DNA from 2 places in the Mesorhizobium sp. EU05-FHT14A09 genome. Region 2 is predicted to be linked to the other one. Evidence: predicted binding sites of a transcription regulator. Region 2 holds the regulator's gene; the other holds the start of a gene.
What was found. Region 2 encodes HrcA, which represses chaperone genes, less so after heat shock. Its sites were predicted from a motif close to GTTAGCACTCNCNNNNNGNGAGTGCTAAC; they were not measured.
Positions count from the first base shown of each region.

Region 1: a site for HrcA is predicted at 1,405-1,433, ahead of groES (co-chaperone GroES). Genes of this name have one in related genera too.

Region 1 is NZ_JBYTDF010000002.1:363,920-371,596, reverse strand. Features, by position in the region: gene groL (chaperonin GroEL) at 1-984, opposite strand, end outside; gene groES (co-chaperone GroES) at 1,046-1,342, opposite strand; gene AC3WTO_RS09190 (class I SAM-dependent methyltransferase) at 1,612-2,424, shown strand; gene AC3WTO_RS09185 (TetR/AcrR family transcriptional regulator) at 2,490-3,161, opposite strand; gene AC3WTO_RS09180 (MFS transporter) at 3,258-4,442, shown strand; gene AC3WTO_RS09175 (D-arabinono-1,4-lactone oxidase) at 4,456-5,739, shown strand; gene AC3WTO_RS09170 (alanine racemase) at 5,739-6,887, shown strand; gene AC3WTO_RS09165 (bifunctional helix-turn-helix transcriptional regulator/GNAT family N-acetyltransferase) at 6,999-7,677, shown strand, end outside.
Region 2 is NZ_JBYTDF010000001.1:400,136-407,812, reverse strand. Features, by position in the region: gene AC3WTO_RS01730 (Hsp70 family protein) at 1-1,241, shown strand, start outside; gene AC3WTO_RS01725 (PQQ-dependent sugar dehydrogenase) at 1,244-2,584, opposite strand; gene AC3WTO_RS01720 (hypothetical protein) at 2,669-2,863, opposite strand; gene hrcA (heat-inducible transcriptional repressor HrcA) at 2,896-3,981, opposite strand; gene rph (ribonuclease PH) at 4,116-4,832, shown strand; gene AC3WTO_RS01705 (VOC family protein) at 4,838-5,248, shown strand; gene rdgB (RdgB/HAM1 family non-canonical purine NTP pyrophosphatase) at 5,249-5,896, shown strand; gene hemW (radical SAM family heme chaperone HemW) at 5,896-7,053, shown strand; gene AC3WTO_RS01690 (hypothetical protein) at 7,068-7,253, opposite strand; gene rsmI (16S rRNA (cytidine(1402)-2'-O)-methyltransferase) at 7,384-7,677, shown strand, end outside.

The sequences.
Region 1 (7,677 bases), on a different contig from region 2:
CTCCTTCTCGATGCGGACCTTCTTGGCCCGGCCGAGCATGTTGAGCGTCACGCTTTCGAGCTTGATGCCGAGGTCTTCCGAGATGACCTGGCCACCGGTGAGGATAGCGATGTCTTCCAGCATGGCCTTACGGCGGTCGCCGAAGCCCGGAGCCTTGACGGCAGCGATCTTCAGGCCACCACGCAGCTTGTTGACGACCAGCGTGGCCAGAGCCTCGCCTTCGACGTCTTCCGAGATGATAAGGAGCGGCTTGGAGGTCTGCACGACGGCTTCGAGAACCGGGAGCATGGCCTGCAGGTTGGACAGCTTCTTCTCGTGCAGGAGGATGTAGGCGTCCTCGAGCTCGGCGATCATCTTGTCCGGGTTGGTGATGAAGTACGGCGACAGGTAGCCGCGGTCGAACTGCATGCCTTCGACGACTTCCAGCTCGGTCTCGGCGGTCTTGGCTTCTTCAACCGTGATGACGCCTTCGTTGCCGACCTTCTGCATCGCCTCAGCGATCATCTTGCCGACCGACTCGTCGCCGTTGGCCGAGATGGTGCCGACCTGAGCAACTTCCTCGGAGGTCTTGATCTTCTTCGCAGCCTTGCCGAGGGCGGCAACAACTTCGATGACGGCGAGGTCGATGCCGCGCTTCAAGTCCATCGGGTTCATGCCGGCGGCCACCGACTTGGCGCCTTCCTGCACGATCGCCTGGGCGAGAACCGTTGCGGTCGTGGTGCCATCGCCGGCGATGTCGTTGGTCTTCGAAGCGACTTCGCGGACCATCTGGGCGCCCATGTTCTCGAACTTGTCCTCAAGTTCGATTTCCTTGGCGACGGTGACGCCGTCCTTGGTGATGCGCGGTGCGCCGAACGACTTGTCGATGACGACGTTGCGGCCCTTCGGGCCGAGGGTAACCTTCACCGCGTCGGCGAGGATGTTGACGCCGCGCAGCATGCGCTCGCGGGCATCACGGGAGAATTTTACTTCTTTAGCAGCCATTTTTTACTCCTGGGCTTAAGCGCCCGAAATCAAGATTGGATGGTGCGGATGACTTCGGTGATCAGCCGATAATGCCCATGATGTCGGATTCCTTCATGATCAGAAGGTCTTCGCCATTGAGCTTCACTTCGGTGCCGGACCACTTGCCGAACAGAACGCGATCGCCAGCCTTGACGTCCAGCGGGACCAGCTTGCCGGCCTCGTCACGAGCGCCCGAGCCGACGGCGATGACTTCGCCTTCCTGCGGCTTTTCCTTGGCGGTGTCGGGGATGATGATCCCGCCAGCCGTCTTTTCTTCGGATTCAACCCGGCGAACGACCACGCGGTCATGAAGCGGGCGGAACTTCGACTTTGCCATTTGATTTCCTCGGTGCGAAAGGTGAGAAAGAATTTCCTCCGTCCGGCCCTGCCGGACCTTCGGTTAGCACTCGCCGTTGGTGAGTGCTAACGTGCCGGTGAGATAATCCTGCCTTGGAGGAGAGTCAAGGCGCGGCGCGGCATCTGGCCGCATGAAATCGGCGTTTTATCCTAGCCGCGGTCCTTCCTGGAGGAAGCATGCCTGCCGCAGCTGATCCAGGACGAACAAATGTGCTAATCTCATAGGTTCATGAACGGCGGATGATGGCCATGCTCAAGCCGGACCAGGTTTTCGCGGGTTCGATACCGGAAAACTACGATCGCTATATGGTACCGTTGATTTTCGCGCCTTACGCGGCGGATATTGCCCGCCGCGCGGTGTCCCTTTCACCGAGCGCCGTTTTGGAAATCGCTGCCGGCACAGGTGTCGTCACCCGGGCGCTGGCACCGGGCTTGCCTCCCGGCGCAACCTATGTCGTGACGGACCTCAATCAGCCCATGCTGGACTATGCCGCCTCCAGGCAAGCGCCCGACGGCCGCATCACATGGCGACAGGCGGACGCGATGGCGTTGCCGTTCGAGGATGCGGCGTTCGATCTGGTGTGCTGTCAGTTTGGGGCGATGTTCTTTCCCGACCGCATAGTGGCCTATGGTGAAGCGAAACGGGTGCTGAAGCCCGGTGGGCATTTCCTGTTCAACGTATGGGATCGCATCCAGGAGAACGTCTTCGCCAATGACGTGACGGATGCTCTTGCGCGGGTTTTTCCAGATGATCCGCCGCGCTTCCTGGCGCGCACGCCGCACGGCTATCATGACTGGGAACTGATCCGCCGTGACCTTGAGAATGCAGGGTTCTCCCGCGTGGAGATCGATACGAGAGCCGAACAGAGCCGCGCATCCTCGCCAATGGTACCGGCTGTCGCCTACTGCAAGGGCACCGTGCTGAGGACCGAGATCGAGGCCAGGGAGGCCGGCAGGCTGGACGCTGCAACCGACTACGTTGCGAAAGCGCTCGCGGAAAAGCATGGACAGGGCGAGGTCACCGCCAAGATCCAGGCTCATGTCATCGTGGCCAGGAACTGACTTGAGTCACAGCACATCGGCCTGACGAACAGGCTTCGCGTACCGGAGTCGACGCGGGGGTGCCTCTAATCAAAAAATGCGCGCAACTGGCCGTGGATGATCGACTTGTAGTCTTCGATCGTGCGTTTCCCTTCTGCCTCGTCTTGCGTCAGCGACAGCCGCACAACACCGCCGGCGAGTTGAAAGAACAGGAACACCAGACGCCGAAAGGCCTCGCGCCGCTCCGGCTTCAGCAGGTACACAAGCTGGTCGCAGAAAACATCAGCCTGATGGTGCGTCTCGGCGATATCGAGGTTCTGCAGAGCCTTGTCCGCCTGGATAGCGTTCTGCATATCCTGAATGGCGGGGTCTGCAGCGACGCGTTGAAAATAGTCATCAAGCATCCTGTCCGATGCCGCGATCATGCTCTCCAAGTCTTCAACGCCTGCGGCGATCTCCTGCTGTCGCGCGCGCGTTACTTCTGAAAAGCGCTCGTACAGTGTGGCCAGGATCGCCGATTTGTTCGGGAAGTAGTGATAGACGGTCGCGATCGGGCCACCGGCAAGCGCGCCGACCTCCTTCATGGTGACGGCATCTATGCCCTTTTCGCCAATCAGCCGCTTGGCGGTGGCGAGGATGGCGTCGATGCGCTCCCGGCTCCGCTCCTGTTTCGGCCGGCGCCGCAACTGCGGCCCTGCTGCACGCTTGACCTGTTTCATGAGCCGGCTGTCCACACTCCAACGCTTGCTGGCTGGCAAATCTGCATTGACAAGAAAGATGATAATGTATCAGTTTTCAAGATACTGATTGATTGTCAGCTTTTGGCTTGAGGCAACGGACGTTGGGAGGCGCCTGTGGACTCGACGAATTCCGCGCATGCTGGAGACGGGGACTGGCTGGTCGGAAATCCGACGCCACGACAGCTTGCCGCTGCGCTGTGGACCGGATCGGTCGGCCTGCTTGTCCTGGGTTTGCAGCCGGTTCTGCTCGGCGCACTGTTCACGCAGGGCCATGTCAGCGGCGACGAACTGGCCCTGGTGGCAACGGCGGAACTGATCACCATCGGTGTTGGCTCGGCCATCGTCGCAATGGCATTGCCGGCGCGCAACATGCGCGGGAAGAGCACCATTCTGCTTCTGCTCCTGGCGCTGGCCAATGTGTGGACTGCCTATGCGACAGGCGCGAACATGCTGATCGCGGCGCGCGCGGTGGCCGGCCTGGCCGAAGGCGGGCTCGTGGCGGTCGCCACCGAACTGATCGCGCGCTCGCGCAGGGCGGAGCGCATCGGCGGCTATTTCGTGTCGCTGCAGACCCTGGCGCAGTGTGTCCTGGCTTTGCTGCTCGCCCTTGTCGTCATCCCGGTCTATGGCGCGAGCGGTGGTTTTGTCACGCTGGCGGTGGTTTGTGTGCTGTCGCTGCTGGCCGCACGCGCCTTGGCGGACGACTATGCCGACCTGCCGAAAGACGAACATTTTTCAAATGTACTGACACCCGGTGCCATCACGGCGCTGCTTTCCATCTTCTGCTACTTCATGTTCTTCGGTTCGGTCTGGGCTTTCCTGGAACCGCTCGGTGCCCAGTACGGCATCGACGGCCGCACGGTCGGCCTGATCGTTTCTGCCAGCCTTGCCGCGCAAATCCTCGGCGCCATGACGGCAACCGTTTTCGAGGCACGCATCGATTATCGGCTTGCCATAGCCGGGGTCGGTATCGTTGCCGTGCTTGCATGCACGGTTCTGGCCAGCTGGCCGGCGTTGACTACCTTCTGGGCAACCGCGCTGGCGATGGGTTTCATCCTGCTCTTCATCGTTCCCTATCAGATCCGGCTGGCGATCACCTCTGACGAGACACGCACGGCAGCGCTTCTGGTGCCGGCGGCACAACTTTTCGGGCTGGCACTCGGGCCGGTCGCAGCCTCGATGCTGATCGATGATGGCGACTTCCGCGCCGTGCCGGAATTCGCGGCGGCCAGCGTTATCGCCTCCGTCGCTCTGCTCGGTCTCTTCGTCGCTCTGTCCCGCCGTCGCGCTGCCGCCTGAATCAAGGAAACCCATGAGCAACACCACGCGCTGGACGAACTGGTCGGGCTTCGTCGGGAGTTCGCCGCAACGGATCGTGACTCCTGAGAGCCTCGACGGTGTCATTGAGGCAGTGAAGACGGCGCCGGGACCTCTGCGCGTCGTCGGGGCAGGGCATTCGTTCACGCCGCTCGCCAGGACGGGTGGCACGATGCTGTCGCTGGAGAAGTTCGAAGGGCTGGTCTCGTATGACGTCGCCGCCAGTGTCGCACGCGTTCGCGCCGGCACCAGACTCGGTCCGTTGATGCGCCTCCTGCAGGCGATAGGCCAAGGCCTGCCCAACATGGGAGACATCGACAAGCAGGCCATCGGCGGGGCGCTCGGCACGGCGACGCATGGTTCGGGCCGTACGCTCGGTGCCTATCATACGCAACTGGAGGCGACGCAGTTCATCGACGGGCGCGGTGAGGTGCGGGAACTGACGCTGGCCAGGGATCGCGACGTGATCCACGCCACGGGCGTGGCGCTCGGAAGCTTCGGCGTGTTGACGGAAGTCGCGTTGAAGAACATCCCGACCTACAGGCTGCGCCGGCGCAAATGGGTGCTGCCGATAAAGGAGATGCTGGCGCAATTCGAGCCGATGATGGGCGCACACCGCTCGGCCGAGTTTTATTATGTTCCTTTCTCCGGCCATGCGCAGTTCATCGCAAGCGACCTGTCCGACAAGCCGGTAAGCCCACGGCCACCGGAAGAGGATGAAGAAGGGTTGGCCACATTGCGCAAGTTGCGCACCGGGCTGCGTTGGGCGCCATGGCTGCGCGGACTGATCATCCGTTCCGTCATGGCCAGGCTGCCGGCGGAGGATTACGTGCAGGATTGGCTCAACGTCTACGCCAGCGACCGTCTGACCCGCTTCAACGAGATGGAGTATCACCTGCCTTTCGAGGAAGGTCCGAAGGCATTGGCGGAAATCATCGCGTTGACCGAAAAGCGCTTTCCAGAGGTCTACTTCCCGATGGAGGTCCGTTCCGTCACCGCAGACGAATTCTGGCTGAGCCCGTTCTACAGGCGGCCGACCTGCTCGATTGCGATTCATCATGACGCGGCCAACGATCCGTTGCCTTTCATGAACGCGGCGGAGCCGATTTTCCGCAAATATGGCGGCCGCCCGCACTGGGGAAAGATGCACAGCCTGAAGGCCGCGGATTTCGAGGCGATCTATCCGCGCTGGAAGGACGCAATGGACGTGCGGCGCGACATCGATCCGCAAGGCCGTTTCGTTTCGCCCTACATGGCAGAACTGTTCGGGTTGACGTGATGGACGCCTATTTTCAAACGATGACGGCAGCACTGCGCGAGGCCGGGCTGTTCAAGCCTTGCCTGGTGTTGGATCGTGACCGGCTCGATGGCAATATTGCGTTGAGCAAGCGGAAGCTGGCGCCCGAGCTCGCGCTACGGCTGGTCGACAAGTCGCTGGCTTGCCTGCCGCTTCTTTCACACATTGCCGCGGCCCTCGGCTCATCGCGGTTCATGACCTTTCACCTGCCGATCAGCGCGGTCGTTCTAAAGGCCTTTCCAACAGCGGACCTGCTGCTCGGCAAGCCGATGCCGGTCGCCGCCGCCCGGCAGGTACTCGCGCGCAAGGACGATGAGTGGCGGCGGGTCTGCTGGCTCATCGATACGGAAGCGAGGCTGGAGCAGTATATGGTGATGGCGGAAACGCTGGGCTGTGAGCTGCGCATCGCCTTCGAGGTCGATATTGGCCTGCACCGCGGTGGCATAGCGGAACCGGCGGCACTGTCGCGGGTCTTGCAGCGGGTACGCCAACATCCCTTGCTGCGTTGCGAAGGCATCATGGGCTACGAAGCGCATGCACCACATATTCCAAACCTGTTCGGCGGGCCGGAGAAGGCGTTGGCGCAATCGGTCGCCGCATTCCAGGCTTTCGTGGCCTGCCTTGCACAAGTCGAGCGCCAGATCCTGAACACCGGCGGTTCGAAGACCGCGCTGTTGCACGGCGTGAAGACACAAGCGAATGAAGTGTCGATCGGTTCGGCATTCGTGCTGCCGAGCGACTTCGATACTGCCGGGCTGACCGGATTCAGGCCTGCAGCCTTCATCGCGACACCCGTGCTGAAGGTGGTCGAGGCGAGGTTGCCTGGACCGGCGCTGGTCGGCAAGGCGTTGCAGGCGCTTGGCCGGTTTCCACGTCGCGGCTGCTACATCTATGGCGGCAAGTGGATGGCGAAGCCGGTCTTTCCCGAAGGAGCACGGGAAGAAGCGATGCTTGGCCAGTCGTCGAACCAGCAGTTCATGGCCTTGCCGGACGATACGACGCTGCAGCAGGATGATTTCTTCTTTCTGCGTCCCACGCAGTCCGAGTTTGTCCTGCAGCAGTTCGGTTCCATTGCGGTGTTTTCGCAAGGCCGTATCGTCGAAGAATGGCCGGCTCTGCCGATGGGCTGAATCGACATCTTGCGAAAGCAACCTTGGGCTTGATCGTTGCTTCTGGCATCCATATACTTGACTAAGTCAACAATATGATTGACTGAGTCCATTGATGCCGTCGAGGTTCCCATGACTGCCTTTTCCAGCCCGAATGACGAGCAAGTTGCCTGCGTGCGCGCCTTCAACCGCTTTTACACGCGCCAGATCGGCCTGTTGGAGGAGGTTCTGCTGAAGAGCCCGTTTTCGCTGAGCGAAGCGCGGGTCCTGTTCGATCTTGCCCAGCGAGACGGCCAGAGTGCTGCCGAGTTAGGACGCGAGCTCGGGCTCGATGCCGGCTATCTCAGCCGTATGCTGAAGAAGTTCGAGGAGCGTGGCCTGGTGCAGCGCCAGGCACAGGCCGACGATGCCAGGCAATCGGCAATCGCGCTGACCGATGCGGGCAGGCAGACATTTGCCGACCTGGATGAAGCCTCGAACAATGAAGTCGGCGCCATGCTGGACCGGTTGCCGGCCGAACGGCGCGAAACGCTGGTCACGGCGATGATGACGGTCATGCGGCTGCTGGGCGATCAGACCGAGCCCAAGGTGCCTTACATCCTGCGGCCGCTGCAGACCGGAGATATCGGCTGGATCGCGCATCGGCAGGGGCTGCTCTACGCGCAGGAATATGGCTGGGACGAAAGCTATGAGGCGCTGGTCGCCGAAATCCTCGTCAGCTTTGTCAGATCCTACGATCCGAAAAAGGAACGCGCCTGGGTTGCGGAGCGCAATGGTGAGGTGGTGGGTTCGATTTTTGCCGTGCATCAAT
Region 2 (7,677 bases):
GCGGCATAGACTTCGGCACTTCCAATTCCACCGTCGGCGTGATCGAGAACGGCAGGCCGCATCTGGTGGCACTCGAAGACGGAAACCCGACTTTGCCCTCCGCGATCTTCTTCAATTTCGAGGATGGCAACACCCTGTTCGGCCGCCGCGCCATCGCCGACTACACCGACAGTGTCGAAGGCCGGTTGATGCGGGCGCTGAAAAGCGTGCTGGGTTCTTCGCTCGCACATGAAAAGACGCGTATCCAGGCACGCACACTGGCCTTCACCGACATCATCGGCCTGTTCGTCGCGAATCTGAAAGCAAAGCTGGACAGTCATGCCGGGCAACCGGTCGAGAATGTGGTGCTTGGCCGACCGGTGCGCTTCGTCGACGAAGACGATGCGGCCGACGCAGAAGCACAGAACCAACTGGAAAAGGCCGTGCGCAAGCAAGGCTTCAAGCACATCGACTTCCAGTTCGAACCGATCGCCGCCGCACTCGACTACGAACACACGCTGAACCGCGAAGAGCTCGCCCTGATCGTCGACATGGGCGGCGGCACGTCGGACTTTTCCATCGTTCGGGTTTCGCCGGAGCGTTCGACCGTCCACGACCGCAAGGACGACATCCTGGCCAATCGCGGCGTCCACATCGGCGGCACTGACTTCGACCGTCTGCTCAGCATCGCCCATGTCATGCCGGAACTCGGCTATCTGACGCAGACGAAAGACGGTAAACGCAACCTGCCGGCCGGTTATTTCGTCGATCTCGCCACCTGGCAGCGGATCAACCTGCTCTACACGCCGAAGGCCATGCTGGACCTACGTCAGATCCGGTATGAGGCTGCTCGCGCCGATCTCGTCGACCGGCTGATCGAGGTGGTCGAACATCGGTTCGGCCATGCGCTCGCCACCAAGGTGGAACGGGCCAAGATCGAACTCACAGATCAGGACGAAGCGTCGGTGGATGTCGGATTGTCGGGCGCGACATTCTCGGCGCCTTTGAACAAGCAGGGCCTGGAAGACACCATCCGCGGCGAAGTCGGCCGAGTCACGCAGACGGTTGCCGATACCCTTGCCGACGCCGGCGTGAAGCCAGGAGACATCACGGCCGTGTTCCTGACCGGCGGCTCGACCGCTATTCCGCTGGCGCGACGCAGCATCCTGGCCCTGGTGCCGCACGCCCAGGTCGTGCAGGGCGATGCCTTCGGTTCGGTCGGGCTCGGTCTCGCGCTCGACGCCCGCCGCAAGTTCGGCTGAGCTCAGGTCTTGCCCTTGTAGGAGACACGCCAGACCGTGCCGTTACCGTCCTCGGTGACGATGAGCGAACCATCTTTGGCGACGGCCACGCCGACTGGCCGACCCCAGACGGCGTCATCGGAAACGACAAACCCGGTCATGAAGTCCTCATAAGCGCCGGTCGGCTTGCCGTCCTTGAACAACAGCCGCACCACTTTGTAGCCGGTTGGTGCACCGCGGTTCCATGAACCGTGCAAGGCGACGAAGGCGTCGCCCTTGTATTCGGCTGGAAACTGGGAGCCCTCATAAAAAGTGATGCCGAGGGGGGCCGAATGCGCCTGCATCAGCACATCCGGCACCGTCACCTTGCCGGCAAGGTCGCGACGCGTGCCGGCATGGCGCGGGTCTTCATTGCTGCCGATGTAGTACCAGGGCCAGCCATAGAAGGCGCCTTGCTTGACTGAAGTCGCGTATTCGAAGGGAAGATTGTCGCCCAGCGCATCGCGTTCATTAACCACGCACCAGGGCTGACCGGTCGCAGCCTGAACGGTAAGCCCCGAGCAATTGCGCAAGCCAGTGGCAACGCTGCGCCGATTGTTACCGTCAGGGTCGAAAGCAAAGACCGCGGCTCGTCCGCGTTCGTAACCCCATGCCGCGCCCAGCGGCTCGTTGGCGGCCCAGGCTTTTGGCCCTCCGGGAGGATCGCCCAACTCTTCCGCCACATTGGAAGCCGAGCCCACCGACAGGTAAAGCGTCTTGCCGTCCGGTGAAAAAGCGATGTCGCGGGTCCAATGACCGCCGTCCGGAATGTCCGCGACAACGGTTTCGGGCTTTCCGGAAGCCTCCAGATCGCCGTCCCTGTAGGGAAAGCGTACGATGCTGTCGGTGTTGGCGACATAGACCCATTGCGGCTTTTCAGGCGGATGGAAGGCTATGCCATAGGGTGAACTCAAGCCCTTGGCGTAGATCGCCTCTTCGACGGGCTTGGCGTTGCCGTCCCCGAGCCGATAGAGCCGAACCTGGTCAGCACGGCTGTCGGCGACGAAGATGTCGCCATTTGGTGCGACGCGTACGACACGCGGATTGCTGATGCCGGAAGCAATCAGTTCGGCCGAAAAGCCGGCAGGCAGCTTCGGTTGCGCGTTGTTCGGGCGCCGGATTTCGCTCGGGCTGTTGGAGGCGGAATCGGAGACATAGGGTTTCGGCAGATCCTGCGGCGTCAGCAGGCGCTGGATACCGGGCTTGTCGGTGCGCCAACCGCCGAAGGCAGCCTCCCCTTTCAGAACCTCGAACTGCTGGGCGAAAGCCAGAGACACAGGCGCTACAAAGAATGGAACCAGCAAGGCTGCAACAGCACGTTTCACATCATCCTCCTTGGCCCACCAGGTCGAAGATAGGATGGGAGGTGCATCAACGCATCACAACTGACCGTGAAAAGATAAAAGCTGTCATGCTTCCGCGCCAAAGCCGTCTTCGAGCCGCTGCTCCAGTTCGACAAGATCGGCCGGCAGCGGCAGGCCAAGCGCCCGCAGTTCGGAGAATTTCTCGCGCAGTTGTTCCTGGATCTCGTGCTCGTCTTCCGGCTGATTGACCATCTCCTGCAGCAGCAGGCTGATGCGGGCTTTGATCTCTTCCAGCGCCATGGTGTTCCCTCCTGGCTGGCAGTCTCAGCGAATTACCGCAGCATGCGCGAAATCAGCTGCGCCGTATAGTCCACCATCGGCACGATGCGGGCGTAATTCAGCCGCGTCGGTCCGATCACTCCGAGAGCACCGACGACTCGCGCATCCTTGTCACGGTAAGGCGCAACGACCAGCGATGAGCCCGAAAGCGAGAACAGCTTGTTTTCCGAGCCTATGAAGATGCGCACGCCCGAGCCTTGTTCGGCCAGGTCGAGGAGCTGGATCAAGCCATCCTGGGTTTCCATGTCCTCGAACAGACGCTTCAAAAGTTCGATATCGGCCTGGGCAGTGACGTTTTCAAGCAGATTGGCGCGACCGCGAACAATCAGGCGCGATGGCAGGCCGCTTTCAGTGCCGGCCCAAACGGCGAGGCCCTTCTCGACCAGATCCTGCGACAACGTGTCGAGCGCTGTGCGGGTCTCTTCCTTCAGCCGCGCAATCTCGCCGCGCGCTTCGGCCAGCGTCCGGCCACGGATATGCGCGTTGAGGAAGTTCGATGCCTCGTGCAGTTGCGACAGCGTGATGCCGGCCGGCAGGTCGATCACGCGGTTCTCGACGTCGCCACCTTGCGAAACCAGCACCGCCAATGCCTTGCCCGGTTCCAGCTGGATGAACTCGATGTGCTTCAGCGCAACTTCGGCCTTGGCGGCCAGCACCAGCCCGGCGCCGCGTGACATGCCCGACAGCATCTGACTGGCTTCGGTCAGCATATGTTCGAGCGACATGCCCTCGCCCGAAGCCTTCACCTGCGTCTCGATGGACCGGCGTTCATCGTCGGTGAGGTCGCCAAACTCCATGAAGGCGTCGACAAAAAAGCGCAGCCCCTGCTGCGTCGGCAGCCGCCCAGCGGAAATATGCGGCGCGTAGATCAGTCCGAGATGTTCCAGATCGCTCATCACGTTGCGGATCGTGGCCGGCGACAGTGACGAAGGCAGTATCCGCGACAGGGAGCGTGATCCGACCGGCTCGCCATCCCGGAGATAGGATTCCACGATGCGTCGGAAAATGTCGCGCGAACGTATGTCGAGCGGCTGGAAGGCCGGCGATTGCATGATCGGATCGACGATGGGTTTGGTCATCGGGCGCAAAATCTCCAGGGCCAAGGATATAGATTGCAACCGGGGCGACGCAAGCGACCCGTTTTCCTTTGCGCCCGATCCTGCATGGGGCTACAAGCCGCCCACGACTCCAAAACCAAGAAGAAAGAGCTTTGATGCGCCCCTCCAAACGCCAGCCTGATGAAATGCGTGCGATCTCCTTCGAGCGCGGCGTTTCCAAGCACGCCGAAGGCTCCTGCCTGGTGAAATTCGGCGACACGCATGTGCTGTGCACCGCGAGCCTTGAGGAGAAGGTGCCAGGCTGGATGCGCAACTCCGGCAAGGGCTGGGTGACGGCCGAATACGGCATGCTGCCGCGCTCGACCGGCGACCGCATGCGCCGCGAAGCCTCAGCCGGAAAGCAAGGCGGCCGCACGCTGGAGATCCAGCGGCTGATCGGCCGCAGCCTGCGCGCCGTGGTCGACATGCAGGCCCTGGGCGAAGTGCAGATCACGGTCGACTGCGATGTCATCCAAGCCGACGGCGGTACCCGCACGGCTTCCATTACCGGAGGCTGGGTGGCACTCTATGACTGCCTGCGCTGGATGGAAGCCAGACAGATGGTGAAGCTGGACAAGGTCCTGAAGGATCATGTCGCAGCCATTTCCTGCGGCATCCATGACGGCCAGCCGGTCATCGATCTCGACTACCTTGAGGATTCATCGGCCGGCACCGACGCCAATTTTGTCATGACCGGCAAGGGTGGCATCGTCGAAATCCAGGGCACGGCCGAAGGCGAGCCGTTCTCGGAAGAACAGTTCTCGGCGCTGATGGGCTTGGCCAAGAAGGGCATTTCCCGGCTAGTGTCCCTGCAACAGATGGCGGTAGCCTGAGGCCGATGCAGCCTGCTGCCATCCTTGAATCCGCGCTCTACGTCACCGATCTGGAGGCGGCGGAAGTGTTCTATGCCGACATCATCGGCCTGGAGCGCATCGGCAAGGTTGAAGGCCGCCATGTGTTCTTTCTCTGCGGCCATGGCGTCCTGCTGCTGTTCAATGCGGACGCGACAAGACATCCACCAGCGCTCGATGCACGGCTGCCGGTGCCGCCTCATGGCACAGCTGGCCAAGGCCACCTCTGTTTCGCGGCGAGTGCCGAAGAGCTGGATCGCTGGAAGGCACATCTCGACGCGCTTGGCGTCGCCGTCGAGGCCGAATTCGAATGGCCGCAAGGCGGCCGCTCCATCTATCTGCGCGACCCCTCCGGCAATTCGCTGGAATTCGCCGAACCCAAGATCTGGAAGCTGTGAATGCATTCGCTCGATGGAAAGAAGATCGTCGTCGCCAGCCATAATGCCGGCAAGCTGAAGGAATTCGCCGACCTGATGGCGCCGTTTGGCTTCGAGGCCAAGTCGGCCAAGGAGTACGGCCTGCCGGAGCCCGACGAAACCGGGACGACGTTTGAGGAAAATGCCTACATCAAGGCGTTCGCTGCTGCCCAAGCGACCGGCTTGCCGGCGCTGTCGGACGATTCCGGGCTTTGCGTCGATGCGCTCGATGGAGCGCCCGGCGTCTACACCGCCAATTGGGCGGAAAAGCCCGATGGCAGCCGCGACTTCGGCATGGCGATGCAGAAGACTGAAGACGCACTGCAGGACGTAAAGGCCACTGAAACGGCGCAGCGCACGGGGCGTTTCGTCGCTGTCATCTGCCTCGCCTTCCCTGACGGAGAGGCTGAGTATTACCGTGGGGAAGCGGACGGCGTGCTGGTGTGGCCGCCGCGAGGCGAGCTTGGTTTCGGTTATGATCCGGTGTTCCGCCCGAATGGCCACGACAAGACCTTCGGCGAAATGACCGCCGAGCAGAAGCATGGCTGGAAGCCAGGACAGGCCGAGGCGCTTTCGCACCGCGCCCGCGCCTTCCAGAAGTTCGCCCGCGCCAGGCTGGGTTCGACCTGATGCTGCTGGATCGGTCGCCCGGCTTCGGCGTCTACATCCATTGGCCGTTCTGTGCGGCCAAATGCCCTTACTGCGACTTCAACAGCCATGTCCGCCACCAACCGGTGGACCAGGAGCGCTACACACGCGCCTTCGAGGCCGAGCTTGCGAAGATGCGCGAGCGCACCGGCCCGCGCGAAGTGACCAGCATCTTCCTTGGTGGCGGCACGCCGTCGCTGATGAAACCGGAAACGGTCGGCGCGGTGCTGGATGCAGTTGCCAGGAACTGGACAGTGCCGGCCGGCATCGAAGTGACGCTGGAGGCCAACCCATCCTCTGTCGAGGCCGAACGCTTCCGTGGCTATCGCGCGGCCGGCGTCAATCGTGTTTCACTCGGCGTACAGGCGCTGAACGACCGCGACCTCAAATTCCTTGGCCGGCTGCACAATGTCGACGAAGCGCTGCATGCCATCGGGCTTGCCCGCGAGATTTTCCCGCGGCTTTCCTTCGACCTGATCTATGCCCGTCCCGGTCAGACGCCGGAAGCCTGGGAGGCAGAACTCAAGGAAGCGATCGGCCATGCCGCCGACCACCTGTCGCTTTATCAGCTCACGATCGAGGAAGGCACACCCTTCCACATGCTGTATGCGGCAAAGAAGTTCGAAATCCCGGATGGTGACCACGCCGCCGACCTCTATCAGTTGACGCAGGAAATCACCGCGGGGCATGGCCTACCGGCCTATGAGATCTCCAACCATGCCAAGCCAGGCGCCGAGAGCCGTCACAACCTGACCTATTGGCGCTATGGCGAATATGTCGGCGTCGGTCCTGGCGCCCATGGACGCTTCGTCGAGAAAGCCACGCGCGTGGTGACGGTGGCGGAGAAAATGCCGGAAACCTGGCTCGACCTCGTCGAGAGCAAGGGCCATGGCATCACCGGAGGCGAAATACTGACGCGTTCGGAAGAGGCTGACGAATTCCTGCTGATGGGATTACGTCTTGCCGAAGGCATCGACCTTGCCCGCTACGAGCAGTATTCGGGCCGGGCACTGCCCTCGGACCGGCTTTCAATCCTGCAGGAAGAAGGGCTGGTCGCGTCGATCGGCAATTCGCGCCTGCGTGCCACGCCAGCCGGCATGATCGTGCTGGATGCAGTCGTGGCCGATCTCGCGCGTTGATCCCGCCGGAACAATCAGTGCCTGTGATTGCTCTTGGCGCGATCTTTTTCGGCGAAGAGTTCACTGCCACGAACTGACTTCAACTCGTCCTTGCCATGGCGATGATCGCCGTTTTCGTCGCTGGAGACGTTGGAAGGTCCTGTCTCGCGCGCGCTGCGCGCTTCCAGCTGGGACATGCAGGCATCGAAATGATTGGGCATCGTATGCTTCCAGAATCACCCTTGAATTCCGCCGCGCCCTGTGTGCTGCGGCCCTGTGGCAAAGGTGTGGCGACGCACGACTTTTGCAAGTCGTGACTGCCCGTGCCAAACAAGGATGACCGGAGGGCGCATGAGCGGCGATACAACCAGGAAGACCTACATGATCGGGCAGGCAGAACTCCCTGCCAGGCCCCTTGAGGCAGCGCTCTACCTGGTCGCTACACCAATCGGCAACTTGGCCGACATCACATTGCGCGCCTTGGAAACGCTGGCTGCTGCCGATCACGTCGCCTGCGAGGACACACGCGTTTCGCGCGTGCTTCTGGAGCGCTACGGCATTCGCCGTCGCACCACAGCCTATCACGAGCACAATGCCGCCGAAGCCGGCCCGCGGCTGATCGCGGCGCTCGAACAGGGACAAAGC